2 regions of the Ancylobacter sp. 3268 genome follow, and region 1 is predicted to be linked to the other one. Evidence: predicted binding sites of a transcription regulator. Region 1 holds the regulator's gene; the other holds the start of a gene.
The links. Region 1 encodes PhoB, which activates phosphate uptake and scavenging genes when phosphate is short. Its sites were predicted from a motif close to TGTCATNNANCTGTCAT; they were not measured.
Positions count from the first base shown of each region.

Region 2: a site for PhoB is predicted at 4,147-4,163, ahead of phnC (phosphonate ABC transporter ATP-binding protein). Genes of this name have one in related genera too.

Region 1 is NZ_JAVDUX010000009.1:94,925-102,239, forward strand. Features, by position in the region: gene J2X65_RS14190 (SH3-like domain-containing protein) at 1-104, opposite strand, end outside; gene nthA (nitrile hydratase subunit alpha) at 101-805, opposite strand; gene phoB (phosphate regulon transcriptional regulator PhoB) at 1,165-1,866, opposite strand; gene phoU (phosphate signaling complex protein PhoU) at 1,911-2,627, opposite strand; gene pstB (phosphate ABC transporter ATP-binding protein PstB) at 2,653-3,474, opposite strand; gene pstA (phosphate ABC transporter permease PstA) at 3,482-4,315, opposite strand; gene pstC (phosphate ABC transporter permease subunit PstC) at 4,330-5,307, opposite strand; gene pstS (phosphate ABC transporter substrate-binding protein PstS) at 5,514-6,557, opposite strand; gene J2X65_RS14230 (ATP-binding protein) at 6,705-7,315, opposite strand, start outside.
Region 2 is NZ_JAVDUX010000006.1:108,655-115,969, reverse strand. Features, by position in the region: gene J2X65_RS10625 (uracil-DNA glycosylase) at 1-646, opposite strand, end outside; gene J2X65_RS10620 (electron transfer flavoprotein-ubiquinone oxidoreductase) at 736-2,409, shown strand; gene J2X65_RS10615 (hypothetical protein) at 2,420-3,484, shown strand; gene J2X65_RS10610 (DUF6790 family protein) at 3,629-4,093, opposite strand; gene phnC (phosphonate ABC transporter ATP-binding protein) at 4,235-5,071, shown strand; gene phnD (phosphonate ABC transporter substrate-binding protein) at 5,086-6,087, shown strand; gene phnE (phosphonate ABC transporter, permease protein PhnE) at 6,184-7,005, shown strand; gene J2X65_RS10590 (hypothetical protein) at 7,263-7,315, shown strand, end outside.

The sequences.
Region 1 (7,315 bases):
CGGCGCTCCCACTCCTCCTTGAACACCGGCTCGCGCCCGTCATAACCCTCCGGCACCACCCGGCCGAAGCCGTCGAAGCCGCCGCAATCATGCACCGAGTTCATTCGGCCGGCTCCGGGGTCAGGGCCTCGGTGACGCCGATCATGCTGTCACGGGTGACGAGGGCGGCGAGCGCCGCCTCGTCCATGCCCTCGGTGCCCTCCGGGCGGCGGGGAACGACGAGGTAGCGGACTTCCGAATTGCTGTCCCAGACGCGGATTTCGGTGGTGTCCGGCAGCACGGTGCCGAATTCGGCCAGCACCGAGCGCGGATCGCGCACGATGCGGGTGCGGTAGGCCATGCTCTTGTACCAGACCGGCGGCAGCCCCAGCACCGGCCACGGGTAACAGGAGCACAGGGTGCAGACGACGACATTGTGCACGCTGTCGGTGTTCTCCAGCGCCACCATGTTCTCGCCCTGCGCGCCGGTGAAGCCGAGATCGGCGATGGCGGCGTTGGGATCCTCGAGCAGCCACGTCCTGTAGGCCGGATCGGCCCAGGCGCGGGCAATCACCCGGGCACCGTTCTTCGGGCCGATCTGGTTCTCATAGAGATCCACCACCGCATCAAGCGCGGCCGGATCGACCAGCCCCTTCTGTGTGAGCAGCTCCTCCAGCGCCTTGACGCGGGCGCTGATCTCGATGTCGGCGATCGACATCAGCAGCGCGTCCGCCTCCTCGGAATGGATGCGGTGGAAAGGATCCTCATGCGGGTGATCGTGAGGCGCATGATCATCGTGATCGTGGTCGTCGTGCTGCCCTGCCATGCGAAGCGATCCGTCCCTGCGCCGCGAGGAGGGCATTATGCGGACACGCCGCGCGCGTGTCGACGACGCAGGAGTAGAAAAGCGGCACGGTGAAAAGATGGGCGACGCCTCGGAAAACGACGTTGGCGCCGGGGGTCGCGGCAGAAGCACGTGCGACGCCCACAGGCCGCCATCCCGTCCGGACCTTCGGCCCGCCGGTACTCCCCCGACGGATGAACGGAGAAGAGGCCGGCGGCGTGCTGTCGTGAGGCAGAGGGGAGCCTGCGAGACAGGGCGCCGGCACCAAAGACGAAAATCCGCCGGGGATTGCGCGCCAGCGGATCGGTTCCGAGTGCCACACGCGCGGCGGCGAGGCCGCCTCAATGGGTGCGGGCGAACATCTCGTTGAAGGAATAGCCGGAGCCGCGCACGGTGCGGATCGGATCGGGCTGGCGCGGGCGGTTGAGCGCCTTGCGCAGCCGGCCGACATGCACGTCCACCGTGCGCTCGTCGATATAGACGTCCTGGCCCCAGACGCCGTCGAGCAGCTGCTCGCGGGAATAGACCCGGCCGGGCGACTGCATGAGGAACTCCAGCAGCCGGAACTCGGTGGGACCGAGATGCAGCTCGCGGCCGGAGCGGTGCACCCGCTTGGTCTCGCGGTCGAGCTCGATGTCGCCGGCGCGCAGCAGCGTCGAGATGTGGTCCGGCTTGGCCCGGCGCAGCAGCGCCCGCACGCGGGCGACCAGTTCCGGCACCGAGAACGGCTTCACCACATAATCATCCGCCCCGGTGGCGAGGCCGCGCACGCGCTCGGTCTCCTCGCCGCGGGCGGTGAGCATCAGGATCGGCATGCGCTCGGTTTCCGGCCGGGCCCGCAACCGCCGGCACAGCTCGATGCCGGACAGGCCCGGAAGCATCCAGTCGAGCAACAGAAGATCCGGCACCTTCTCGCGCAGCCGCGTCTCCGCCTCGTCGCCGCGCGCCACGCTCTCCACCGAATAGCCTTCGGATTCGAGGTTGTAGCGCAGCAACAGGGTGAGCGGCTCCTCGTCCTCGACGATGAGAATATTGGTCGGCATCGCTTTTCCCGTGCGAATGATGCGAAACCGCGATCCGGCCCGCCTCAGGACGGGAACGGAACCGCGGTCAGGCTGGTGGTGTCCTGCTTCGGCCGCTCTTCGGTGAGCAGCTGGCCGGTCGCGAGGTAGTGCACGGTCTCGGCGATGTTGGTGGCGTGGTCGCCGATGCGCTCGATGTTCTTGGCACAGAACAAAAGATGCGTGCACAGCGAGATGTTGCGCGGATCCTCCATCATATAGGTGAGGAGTTCGCGGAACAGCGAGGTATAGAGAACGTCGACCTCGCCGTCGCGCTTCCACACCTCGATGGCGCGGGTGTCCTCGCGGCTGGCATAGGCGTCCAGCACCTCCTTAAGCTGCTCCAGCACCATGCTCGACATGTGCTCGACGCCACGCACCAGTTTCTGCGGATGGAACTCGCCGGTGAGCGCCAGCACCCGCTTGGAGGTGTTCTTGGCGAGGTCGCCGATGCGCTCCAGATCGTTGGCGACGCGCATCGCCGCCACGATTTCGCGCAGGTCGCCGGCCAGCGGCTGGCGACGGGCGATGGTGAGCACCGACTTTTCCTCGATCTCGCGCTGGAGCAGGTCGATGGGACCGTCCAGCACGATCACCTTCTGCGCGAGCTCCGTATCGCGCTTGACCAGCGACTGCACGGAATCGGCGACCAGCTGCTCGGCCTGGCCACCCATCTCCACCACGCGGCGGCTGATCTCCTTGAGATCGGTATCGAAGGACGAGACGATATGTTCGGAGGGCATGGGCTGGTCCTCTTTCCCGTCGCACTCAGCCGAAGCGGCCGGTGATGTAGTCGCGGGTGCGCGCCTCGCGCGGATTGGTGAAGATCTCGTTCGACGCGGCCACCTCGATCAGCTCGCCGAGATAGAAGAACGAGGTGATGTCGGCGCAGCGGGCGGCCTGCTGCATGTTGTGCGTCACGATGACAATGGTGAATTCCTGCTTCAGCTCGTCGATCAGGTCTTCGATCTTCGAGGTGGAGATCGGGTCGAGCGCCGAGGTCGGCTCGTCGAGCAGGATCACCTCCGGCCGCACCGCGATGGTGCGGGCGATGCACAGGCGCTGCTGCTGGCCGCCGGACATGCCGAGCGCCGAGGTGTGCAGCCGGTCCTTGGTCTCTTCCCAGATGGCCGCCTTGCGCAGGCACCACTCGACCCGCTCGTCCATCTGCGACTTGGACAGGCTCTCGTGCAGCTTCACGCCGAAGGCGATGTTGTCGTAGATCGACATCGGGAACGGCGTCGGCTTCTGGAACACCATGCCGATGCGCGAGCGCACCACGGTGGAATCGAGATCCTTCGACAGGAGGTCGCCGCCGTCGAACAGGATCTTCCCTTCCGCGCGCTGGCCCGGATAGAGTTGGTACATGCGGTTGAAGATGCGCAGCAAGGTCGACTTGCCGCAGCCCGAGGGCCCGATCATCGCGGTGACGCGCTTCTCGGGAATCTCGAAGTTGATGTTCTTCAGCGCGTGGTTGTCGCCGTAGTAGAAATTCAGCTTCTCGACCTTGAGCTTCGGCTGCGCGGACGGCGCGGTGGCGCGGTTGACGGCGGAAGCGATGTCGATGGAGGTATCGGGTGCGAAATTCATGGCCGTCTCACTTCATCTTCGCCAGAACCAGGCGGGACAGGACGTTCAGGGTCAGCACCCCGACGGTGATGATGAGGGCGCCGGCCCAGGCAAGGGCGACCCAATCCTCGAAGGGGCTGGCGGCGTATTGATAGATGGCGATCGGCAGCGACGCCATGGGCGCCGACATGTTCAGCGACCAGCCATTATTGCCGAGCGAGGTGAACAGCAGCGGCGCGGTCTCGCCGGCGGCGCGGGCCAGCGCCAGCAGGATGCCGGTGACGATGCCGGCGCGGGCGGCGCGCCAGGTGATGAAGGTCACCACCTTCCACTGCGGCGCGCCAAGAGCGAAGGCCGCCTCGCGCAGGCCGATCGGCACCAGGTTCAGCATGTCCTCGGTGGTGCGCACCACCACCGGGATGACCAGGATGGCCAGGGCGATCGAGCCCGCCCAGCCGGAGAAGCCGCCGAACGGCACCACGAGGAGCTGGTAGACGAACAGGCCGATCAGGATCGACGGCGCCGAGAGCAGCACGTCGTTGACGAAGCGCACCACATTGGCGATCTGGGTGCCGCGGCCGTTCTCGGCGAGGAAGGTGCCGCACATCAGGCCGATCGGCGTGCCGATCACCAGCGCGACGCCGATCTGGATCAGCGAGCCGACAATGGCGTTCAGCAGGCCGCCGCCGGCGCCGGGCGGGGCGGTGATGCGGGTGAAGACGTGCGGGCCGAGCGCCGGCAGGCCGCGGGAGAGCAGCGTCCACAGGATCCAGGCGAGCAGGATGAGCGACAGCGCGGCGAAGGCGGTGGAGATGGCCTTGACGGCATAGTCGGTGGTGCGACGGCGGGCGAGCGATGACATGGTTTCCTCTCCCCTCAGCCCTTGAGCTTCGAGCGGACGAGCAGGCGGGACAGCGCCAGCACGATGAAGGAGATGACGAACAGGATGAAGCCGAGCTGCAGCAGCGCCTGCAGCTTCAGCGAGCCGATCGAGGCTTCCGGGAACTCGTTGGCGATGGTGGAGGCGATGGTGGCGCCCGGCGCGAACAGCGAGGCCGACATGCGCGTCGCGTTGCCGATGACGAAGGTGACCGCCATGGTTTCGCCCAGCGCACGGCCGAGGCCGAGCATCACCGCGCCGACCATGGCCGTGCGGCCATAGGGCACGGAGACGTTGCGATAGACCTCATAGGTGGTCGCGCCGACGCCATAGGCGGATTCCTTCAGCATCGGCGGCACCGATTCCAACACCTCGACGAACATGGCGGTGATGAAGGGCAGGATCATCAGCGCCAGGATCAGGCCGGCGGTGAGCATGCCGGCGCCGAGCGGCGGGCCCTGGAACAGCGCGCCGATCAGCGGGATCGGACTGAGCCACTCGATGAGCGGCGGCTGCACATAGGCGGCGATCAGCGGCACCACGACGAAGAAGCCCCACATGCCGTAGATGATCGAGGGAATCGCGGCGAGCAGCTGGATGGCGACGCCGATCGGCCGGCGGAACGGACCGGGGGCGATCTCGGTAAGAAAGAAGGCAATGCCGAAGGACAGCGGCAGCGCCACGATGACGGCGATCACCGCGCTCGCCACCGTGCCGAACACCATGACGCCGGCGCCGAAGCGCTCGGTGACCGGGTTCCAGGTGGTGGACCAGAGGAAGGAAATGCCGAATTCGCGCAGCGCCGGCAGCCCGCCCTCGAACAGCATCGCGATGATGAGCCCGAGCAGAACCAGCACGAAAATGCCGCTGGCCCAGAGCAGGCCGACGAAGATGGGATCGCTGACGCGCCCGGTCGGCTTATGCGCGGCGATCAGGGCCGTGTCGGCCTCGGTTCCGCTGATGGAGGCAGCCATGTCGAATTTCCTTGAGCGCTGTCGCCGCTGATGCGCTTGAAACGGGATCAGCCTGTCACCGGCGGGCGCAGGCTGCATCTGTAAATGACGCTAGCCTCTCCGGGCGGCAGGCAGGACGCGGAAGGCACGGCACGCTTGTTCAGGCGAGCGAAAGGCGAGGGGGCGGCCGCATGGCGGCACCCCCTCGCCGGTCGGCAATACCAGGCTCAGTTGGTCCAGACCGACTTGCCGTCGGCCTTGATCTCGGCCTTCCAGGCGTCGCGGATGGTGGTCACAACCGCGTCCGGCAGCGGGATGTAGTGCAGCTTCTCGGCGATGGCGTCGCCCTCGGCGCCATAGGCCCAGTCGAAGAACTTGATCGTCTCGGCCGACTGCGCGCCATTGCTCGGGTTCTTCGGCAGCAGGATGTAGGTGGCGCTGGTGATCGGCCAGGCCTTGTCGCCGGCGGTATCGATCATCGAGGCGGCGAAGTTCTTCGCGCCCTTCCAGTCGGCGGCGGCGGCGGCGTCCATGAAGGCCTCGGTGGTGGGCTTCACGACCTTGCCGGCCTTGTTGACGAGGTTGGTCGAGGTCAGCGCATTCGCCGCGGCATAGACGAACTCGACATAGCCGACCGCGCCCTTGGTGTTCTTCACGGTGCCGGCAATGCCCTCATTGCCCTTGGCGCCCGCGCCGGCCGGCCACTGCACCGAGGTGGCGGCGCCGACATTGGACTTCCAGTCCGCGCTCACCGAGGTGAGGTAGGAGGTGAACACGAAGGAGGTGCCCGAGGAATCCGAGCGGTAGACCGGGACGATGGCCAGATCCGGCAGGGCCACGCCCTTGTTCAGCGCCGCGATCTTCGGGTCGTTCCACTTGGTGATCTTGCCCTGGTAGATGTCGGCCAGGGTGGCGCCGTCGAGGGTCAGCTGGCCGTCGGCGATGCCGTCGATGTTGACGATGGCGACCACCGAGCCGATCACGGTCGGGAACTGCAGCAGGCTGGCCTGCTCGAGCTTGTCGTCCTTCATCGGCGCGTCGGAGGCGCCGAAATCGACGGTGCGGTTGACGATCTGGTTCTGCCCGCCGCCCGAGCCGATCGACTGGTAGTTGAGGCCGGTGCCGGACTTCGCCTTATACGCGGCGGCCCAGGCCTGGTACACCGGAGCGGGGAACGAGGCGCCGGCGCCGTTGATGTCGGCGGCGAAAGCCGCGCCGGTAAAGCTGGCGAACGAGATCACGGCGACGCCGAGGAGGCGGTTGAACTTCAAGGGTCTTCTCCCAGTGCTTCAGCGGTTCGCGCGGCGCGCGAACCGGGCCGGAGGTGTTTGCCCGTGGGCGGTGAAAGAGAGCACACCGGACTCTTAACGACCGGACGCCACCGTTCTATGACCATGCAATGACAACTGGATGACACTTCAAGCTATTGATTTAACCGATATTTTCTTAACTTCAGCCGGCAGTGCCGCCAAGCGCACCGAGAATGTCGAGCCCTCGCCCGGCGTGCTGTCTATGCCGAGCCGGCCGCGATGGCGGGCAACGATGTGCTTGACGATGGCAAGGCCCAGCCCGGTGCCTCCCTGCTCCCGCGAATGGGCGGTATCGACGCGGTAGAATCGCTCGGTAAGCCGGGGTACGTGCTCCGGGGCGATGCCGGGACCGTAATCGCGCACCGCGACCAGCGCGTCGTCGCCGTCGCGCGACAGGGTGATGTCCACCCGGCCGCCGGACGCCCCGTATTTCAGGGCGTTCTCGACCAGGTTCTCGAAGACCCGGATCAGCTCGTCGCGGTCGCCCAGCACCATCACCGAGGCGTCGGCGTGGTGGAAGGCGATCTCCAGCTGCCGCTCGGCGCCGAGCGGAGCGAGGGCCTCGCGCACATGGCCGACCACCGCGACGAGATCGATCCGCGCCTGCGGGCGCAGATGCGCGTTCAGCTCGATGCGCGACAGCGACAGCAGGTCGTCGATCAGCCGCGACATCCGCCGCGCCTGCTCGGCCATGATCTTGAGGAAGCGCTCGCGGGCGG
Region 2 (7,315 bases), on a different contig from region 1:
AGGGCAGGCAGATGGCGGTTTCCTGCGGCGTCGGCGTGCGATTGCCGGGCGGGTGCCAGGGAATGACGTTGGCGATATAGGCGCTCGTGCGGTCGATGCCGATGGCGGCGAGCATGCGGTCGAGCAGCTTGCCGGAGCGGCCGACGAAGGGCTTGCCCTCGATGTCCTCGTCGCGGCCGGGCGCCTCGCCCACCAGCATCAGCCGCGCCCGCGGGTTGCCGTCGCCGAAGACGAGGCGGCTGGCGGTGAGCTTCAGCGCACATCCGTCGAAGCCCTCCATCAGCGCGCGCAGCGCGTCGAGATCGGGCGCGGAGGCCGCGGCCTCGCGGGCATCGGCGGCGGCGCGGTCGGGTGGCGGCGGGGCGCCTGGAGACGGGGCGCCGGGAGACGGGGCAGGCGCACGCGCGATCTCCCGCCTTGCGGCGGCGGTGCCGGGCGATGCCGCGACGGGCAGCGCGGCGCCGGGGGCGGCGGCGTCTGGCCGTGGCGCGGCGCGCGGTGCGCTGCGCTCGGCGGCGCTTTCGGCGAATCGGTCCACCGGAGCGTCGCCGAGAGCGGCATCGACCCCGGCCTCGGCATAGAAGGCGAGCAAATCGGCAAGGGCGGCGCGCGGGTCGGGCTCACGCGGATCTTTGGAAAGGTCCATAACCTATCTTATCGCGTCGCGGCGGCGATTGTCAGGTCGGCGCAAGCGTGGAAGAAGTCCAGACAACAGATTACGTGCCGGAGAGTGAGATGGACGCGGCCGAACTGCCCGAACGCGAGGGCATGGACTATGACGTCGTGGTGGTCGGCGCCGGGCCGGCGGGCCTCGCCGCGGCGATCCGCCTGAAGCAGCTCGACGAGAACCTCACCGTCGTCGTCGTCGAGAAGGGCTCGGAGGTCGGCGCGCACATCCTGTCCGGCGCGGTGATCGATCCCATCGGCCTCGACCGGTTGTTCCCGGACTGGCGCGAAGCGCCCGACGCGCCGCTGAAGACGCCGGTGACCGAGGACCGCTTCTACCTGCTGGGCCCGGCCGGAGGGCTGCGGCTGCCCAACGGCCTGATGCCGCCCCTGATGAACAATCACGGCAATTATGTCGGCTCGCTCGGCAATGTGTGCCGCTGGCTGGCCGGCAAGGCCGAAGCGCTGGGCATCGAGATCTATCCCGGCTTCGCCGCCGCCGAACTGCTGTTCGACGGGAACGGCGCCGTCACAGGCGTCGCCACCGGCGATATGGGCATCGGCCGCGACGGCAAGCCAGGCCCGAACTTTGCGCGCGGCATGGAGCTACGGGGCAAGTACACGCTGTTCGCCGAGGGCGCGCGCGGCTCGCTCTCCAAACAGCTCATTGCCCGCTTCAAGCTGGACAAAGGCCGCGAGCCGCCGAAATTCGGCCTCGGGCTCAAGGAGCTGTGGCAGCTCGATCCGGCCAAGCACAAGCCGGGGCTGGTGCAGCATTCCTTCGGCTGGCCGCTGTCGTCCGACACCGGCGGCGGTTCCTTCCTCTATCACCTCGAGGACGGGCAGGCGGTGGTGGGCTTCGTGGTTCACCTGAACTATTCGAACCCGTATCTCTCGCCGTTCGAGGAGTTCCAGCGCTTCAAGACGCATCCGCTGATCCGCGAGCAGCTGGAGGGCGGCAAGCGGCTGTCCTATGGCGCGCGGGCGATCACCGAGGGCGGCTTCCAGTCGGTGCCGCGCACGGTGTTCCCCGGCGGGGCGCTGATCGGCTGCGCTGCCGGCTTCGTCAACGTGCCCCGCATCAAGGGCAGCCATAATGCGGTGCTCTCCGGCATGCTCGCCGCCGAGGAGGCCGCCGCCGCGCTGGCCGCGGGCCGGGCGCAGGACGTGCTGGAGGGCTATGAGGCCGGCTGGCGAACCGGGGCGATCGGCGCCGATCTGTGGAAGGTGCGCAACGTCAAGCCGCTCTGGTCGAAGTTCGGCACCTATGTCGGCATCGCGCTGGGCGGCTTCGACATGTGGGCGAACACGCTGCTGAAGTGGTCGCCCTTCGGCACACTCGGGCACGGCAAGCCGGACTCGGACACGCTGAAGCCGGCCAAGGACTCGCGGAAGATCGCCTATCCCAAGCCGGACGGCGTGGTCTCCTTCGATCGGCTGTCCTCGGTGTTCCTCTCCAACACCAACCACGAGGAGGACCAGCCGATCCACCTCAAGGTGAAGGACATGGAGCTGCAGAAGCGCTCCGAGCACGACATCTATGCCGGCCCCTCCAACCGCTACTGCCCGGCCGGCGTGTATGAATGGGTGGAGAAGGCAGAAGGCGCCGGGACGGACGAGGTCTTCGTGATCAACGCGCAGAACTGCGTGCACTGCAAGACCTGCGACATCAAGGACCCCAACCGCAACATCACCTGGGTGACGCCGGAAGGCGGCGGCGGGCCGAACTACCCCAATATGTGAGGAGGCCCCCATGCGTATGGCGATCATGGCGGGGCTACTGGTGCTGGCTTCGGCGAGCGCGCCGACGGTGGCGACGACGGAGGCCTGCGCGACCGAGGCACCGGACTATGCGCCGTTCCGCGACGGGCTGTTCCTGCGCTACCTCAATGCCGAGCCGGGCGGACGCATCGACGCGGTGCCGCGCATCGGCCTCTCCTTTGGCGGGGAAGAGCCGCTGCGGGCGGAACTGGATTCCGGCTCCACCGGCATCGTGGTGGCCGCAGCCTATATTCCCGGCTTCGACCAGCTGCCGAGCCAGGGGCCGGGGCAACTCACCTATACGAGCTCCGGCCGGCAGATGATCGGGCAATGGGTGGTGACGCCGGTGACGCTCAGCGGCAAGGAAGGCGCCTCCGTTACCACCGAGCCGATGCCGGTGTTGGCGGTGACCGAGCTGCGCTGCCTCGACACGGCCCGCGACTGCACCCCGCGCCAGATGCCCGAGCACATCGCCATGGTCGGCGTCGGCTTTGCCCGCGAGGCCGATCGCCAGAGCCAGAGCACGCCGGACAAGAACCCGCTGCTGCGGGTGACCGGCGGGGAGGGCGGCGAAAACGAAGGCGCTCGCCGGCGCGGCTATATCCTCTCGCCCGAGGGCATGCATGTCGGGCTGTCGCGGGGAAATACCGGCGGCGACTTCCGCTTCCTCAAGCTCGACCGGCAGGACGACGGCTCGGACTGGAAGGCGACGCCGGCCTGCCTCGCGCTGAACGGGGCCGCTCCGCCGGCCTGCGGCACGCTGCTGGTCGATACCGGGGTGTCGGCGATGTTCATGACGGTGCCGCCGGCGCAGGCGGCAGGTGCCGAGCGAACCCTGCCGGAGGGAACCGAGGTGGCGGTCCGCGCCGGCGCGGGAGAGGACGGCTTCGAGCTCTACCGTTTCACGGTGGGGGCCGACTCGCCGCTCGCGCCGGACGCCATCCATCTGCGCGTGGCACCCGACCGGGTGTTCGTGAACACCAGCTTCCACCTGCTGAACGGCTATGACGTGCTCTACGACGCCGACGGCGGCTATGTCGGGTTCCGCCGGCGCTAGGGACGCAAGCGCGTGCGTGCTTCGAGGCCGGCCTGCAGCCGGCACCTCAGCATGAGCAGCCCTCCGCCAAGAGAGCGGGCGGCCGCACCCTGAGGTCACCCTGAGGGGCGCTGCGCAGCGGAGCCTCGAAGGACGCACAGGCCCTCAGAACTGCGCGATGAGGAAGGCGGCGAACAGGATGAAGGCGGCGACGAGATCGCTGACCATCGCCATGTTCTCGCGGAAGTTCCGCTCCGGCCGGCGCATGTGGTTGAGCCCGGCAAGGCCGAGAAAGGCGCCACCGATGAAGGCGACCGGAAACACCCAGCTGGAGATCAGCAGCGACAGCAGCCCCGCCGCGCCCATGGCGAGATTGGCGCAGCCGAGTTCCTGCACCAGCACATGCGACCGCAGATCATCGACGCCGAGGATGGAGCTGGCGGTGTAGCCGGGCTTCAACAGCTGGGTGATGCCGGCCAGCAGCAGCCGCACGCCGACCGCCCAGAACACGAACCATTTGCTGGCGATGGTGAAGAAGCCGACCAGCGTGCCGTTGCCGGCCAGCTCCGAGGCGATGGAGACGACGGGCAGGATGACCATCGTGAACAGCAGCGTGGCGTAATAGATCATGGGTCGCACTCGGTGGCGGGCGGGAAGGTGACGCAACGGCAGATCGCGGTGCATGTCACCGAACTGTAACGTCATATTCATCCCGACGTCACCCGCCGCCGATACGCCCTCATCGACCCTGATGGCCGACGAGGGAAATCGATGCCGGCAGCGCTTGAACTCGACCGTGTAAGCAAGACGTGGGGCGCCATGCGCGCCGTCGACAATGTCTCGCTGCGCATCGAGGCGGGCGAGCGCGTGGCGCTGATCGGTGCTTCCGGCTCGGGCAAGTCGACGCTTATCCGCATCGCTTCCGGCCTCGCCCTGGCCGACCCGACCAGCGGCGGCGTGCGCTCCTTCGGCCTCGGCGTGCAGGACAAGGGGCGGCTGTCCTCCGAGGTGCGCCGCGCCCGCCGGCAGATCGGCCTGGTGTTCCAGCAATTCGCGCTGGTGGGCCGGCTGACGGTGATGACCAACGTGCTGGTCGGCGCGCTCGGCCGCATCAGCCGGCTGCGCGGCACGCTCGGCCTGTTCAACGTCGACGAGAAGCGCACGGCGCTGGCGGCGCTCGCCGAGGTCGGCATCGCCCAGCATGCCGGCAAGAAGGCGCGCGAGCTTTCCGGCGGCCAGCAGCAGCGCGTCGCCATCGCCCGCGCGCTGGTGCAGGGGGCGAAGCTCGTGCTTGCCGACGAGCCGATCGCCTCGCTCGACCCGAAATCCGCCAAGCGCGTGATGGACACGCTGGTGACCATGAGCCGCGACCACGGCATCGCCCTCGTGGTGTCGCTGCACCAGGTGGACTACGCCACCGCCTATTTCGACCGGGTGATCGCCATGAATGCCGGCCGCGTCGTGTTCGACGGTCCGGCGTCGCGCATCACCGCGGCCTTCCTCACCGAGCTCTACGGCGCCAGCGCCGAGGAACTGATCCTGCCGAGCCAGTTCGCCGTGCCGGCCGCGGTGGTGCTCGAAACGACCTCTTCAGAACCCGTATCCTGACAGGAGCGAACACCATGAAGCGCCTTCTCGCCGCCGGCCTGGTGCTGGCCGGCCTCACCGCCCCGCTGGCGGCTCAGGAAGTCAAGGAGCTGAACTTCGGCTTCATCTCCACCGAGTCCTCCGCCAATCTCGCCAAGAGCTTCGAGCCGCTGCTGAAGGACATGGAGAAGGCCATCGGCGTGCCGGTGAAGCCGTTCTTCGTCGGTGACTATGCCGGCGTGATCGAAGGCATGCGCTTCAAGAAGGTCGACGTGGCGTGGTTCGGCAACAAGTCGGCCATGGAAGCGGTCGACCGCTCCAATGGCGAAGTCTTCGTCAAGACCGCCAAGCCGGACGGTTCCTCGGGCTACTACTCGCTGATCGTCACCAATGTCGACCGCAACGACATCAACGGCCTGAAGGACATTCTCGACTGCTCCAAGGGCTATAATTTCGGCAATGGCGACCCGAATTCCACCTCGGGCTTCCTGGTGCCGAGCTACTACGTGTTCGCGCTCAACAATGTCGACCCGCAGAAGTGCTACAAGCGCGTCGTGACCTCGAACCATGAGGGCAACCTGCTCGCGGTCGCCAACAAGCAGGTCGATTTCGCCACCAACAACACCGAGAACATGACCCGTCTGCAGCAGACGCGTCCGGCCGAGGCGGCGAAGATCAAGGAAGTGTGGCGCTCGCCGCTGATCGCCGGCGATCCGATCGTGTGGCGCAAGGACCTGCCGGCCGACCTGAAGGCCAAGATCTACACCTTCTTCATGACCTATGGCCGCAACGGCACCCCGGAGGAGATCGAGCGCGCCCGCGCGGTGCTCGCCAAGACCTCGGACGGCTGGGGTCCGTTCCTCGCCTCTTCCGACGCGCAGCTGATCCCGATCCGCCAGCTCGAGCTGTTCAAGGCCAAGGTGAAGGCCCAGAGCAACGACAAGCTCTCGGCCGACGAGAAGGCCGCCGAGGTCAAGAAGATCGACGCCCAGCTCGCCGATCTCGATAGCCAGCTCAAGAAGCTGCCCGCCATGTGACATGTCGCCGGAGGCCGGCTTCGCCCGGCCTTCGCGCATGGCTTGCCGCCGTCTCCGGTCCGCCGGGGACGGCGTTCGATTGAGAGGGGACGCCCCATGTTCGCCACCGAGACCGCTCATCGCTCCGTCGCCGCCGCGCTGCCGGCGCCGCCGGTGACGCCGCTTGCCACTCGGCTGACCCGCCTGTGCCTCGGCGCGGTGGCGGTGGTCCTGCTGGTGTTCTTCTGGCACGAGGCGGAGATGAACCCGGCGCAGCTGGTGAAGGACGCCGGCAACATGGCAACGCTCGGCGCCGATTTCCTGCGCCCGGACTTCACCGATTGGGACGTCTACGCCACCGCCATGGTCGAGACGCTGGCCATCGCCGTCTGGGGCACGCTGCTGGCGGTGATCGTCGGCATCCCCTTCGGCATCCTCTGCGCCGACAACGTGGTGCCGCGCTGGGTCGCGTTTCCGGTGCGCCGATTGATGGATGCCTGCCGCGCCATCAATGAGCTCGTCTTCGCGCTGATCTTCATCGCCGCGGTCGGCCTCGGCCCGTTCGCCGGCGTGCTGGCCCTGTTCGTGCACACCACCGGTGTGGTCGCCAAACTGTTCTCCGAAGCGGTGGAAGCGATCGATCCGGCGCCGGTCGAGGGCATTCGCGGCACCGGCGGCACCTGGTTCCAGGAGGTCGTCTATGGCGTGCTGCCGCAGGTGCTGCCGCTGTGGATCTCCTACACGCTCTACCGCTTCGAATCCAATGTCCGCTCGGCGACCGTGCTCGGCATCGTCGGCGGCGGCGGCATCGGCATGGTGTTCAACGAAACCATGCGCGGCTTCCTCTATTCGCAGGGGGCCGCGATCCTGATCATCGTCATCATTACCGTGTCGTGCCTCGACATCGTCAGCCAGAACATCCGCAAGCGCTTCATCTGAGGGCCACGGGCAAAGCCGTCACGCATCCCCGGCCCGGCCGAGCGCCGGCATGGTCGCGGATCCGTTTCGCCTCGCGCCGCGTTTCGGGTCCTTTTGCGCCGCTGGCTTCATGACAGGTCGTCGGTTGGTTCCTTGCGATTCTGCACGATCAGGGATGCGTGAACTTCCCTTACGATCTGATCGCAAGCGACATAAATCATTCTCCGAATGCACGTCAGTGTCGCTCGCGCGACATGTCGCAAGTTAGGAGAAGACGCATGAGCAGGATAGTCGTCGCCCTTGCCCTTATTGCCAGCTTTGGCCTTTCCGG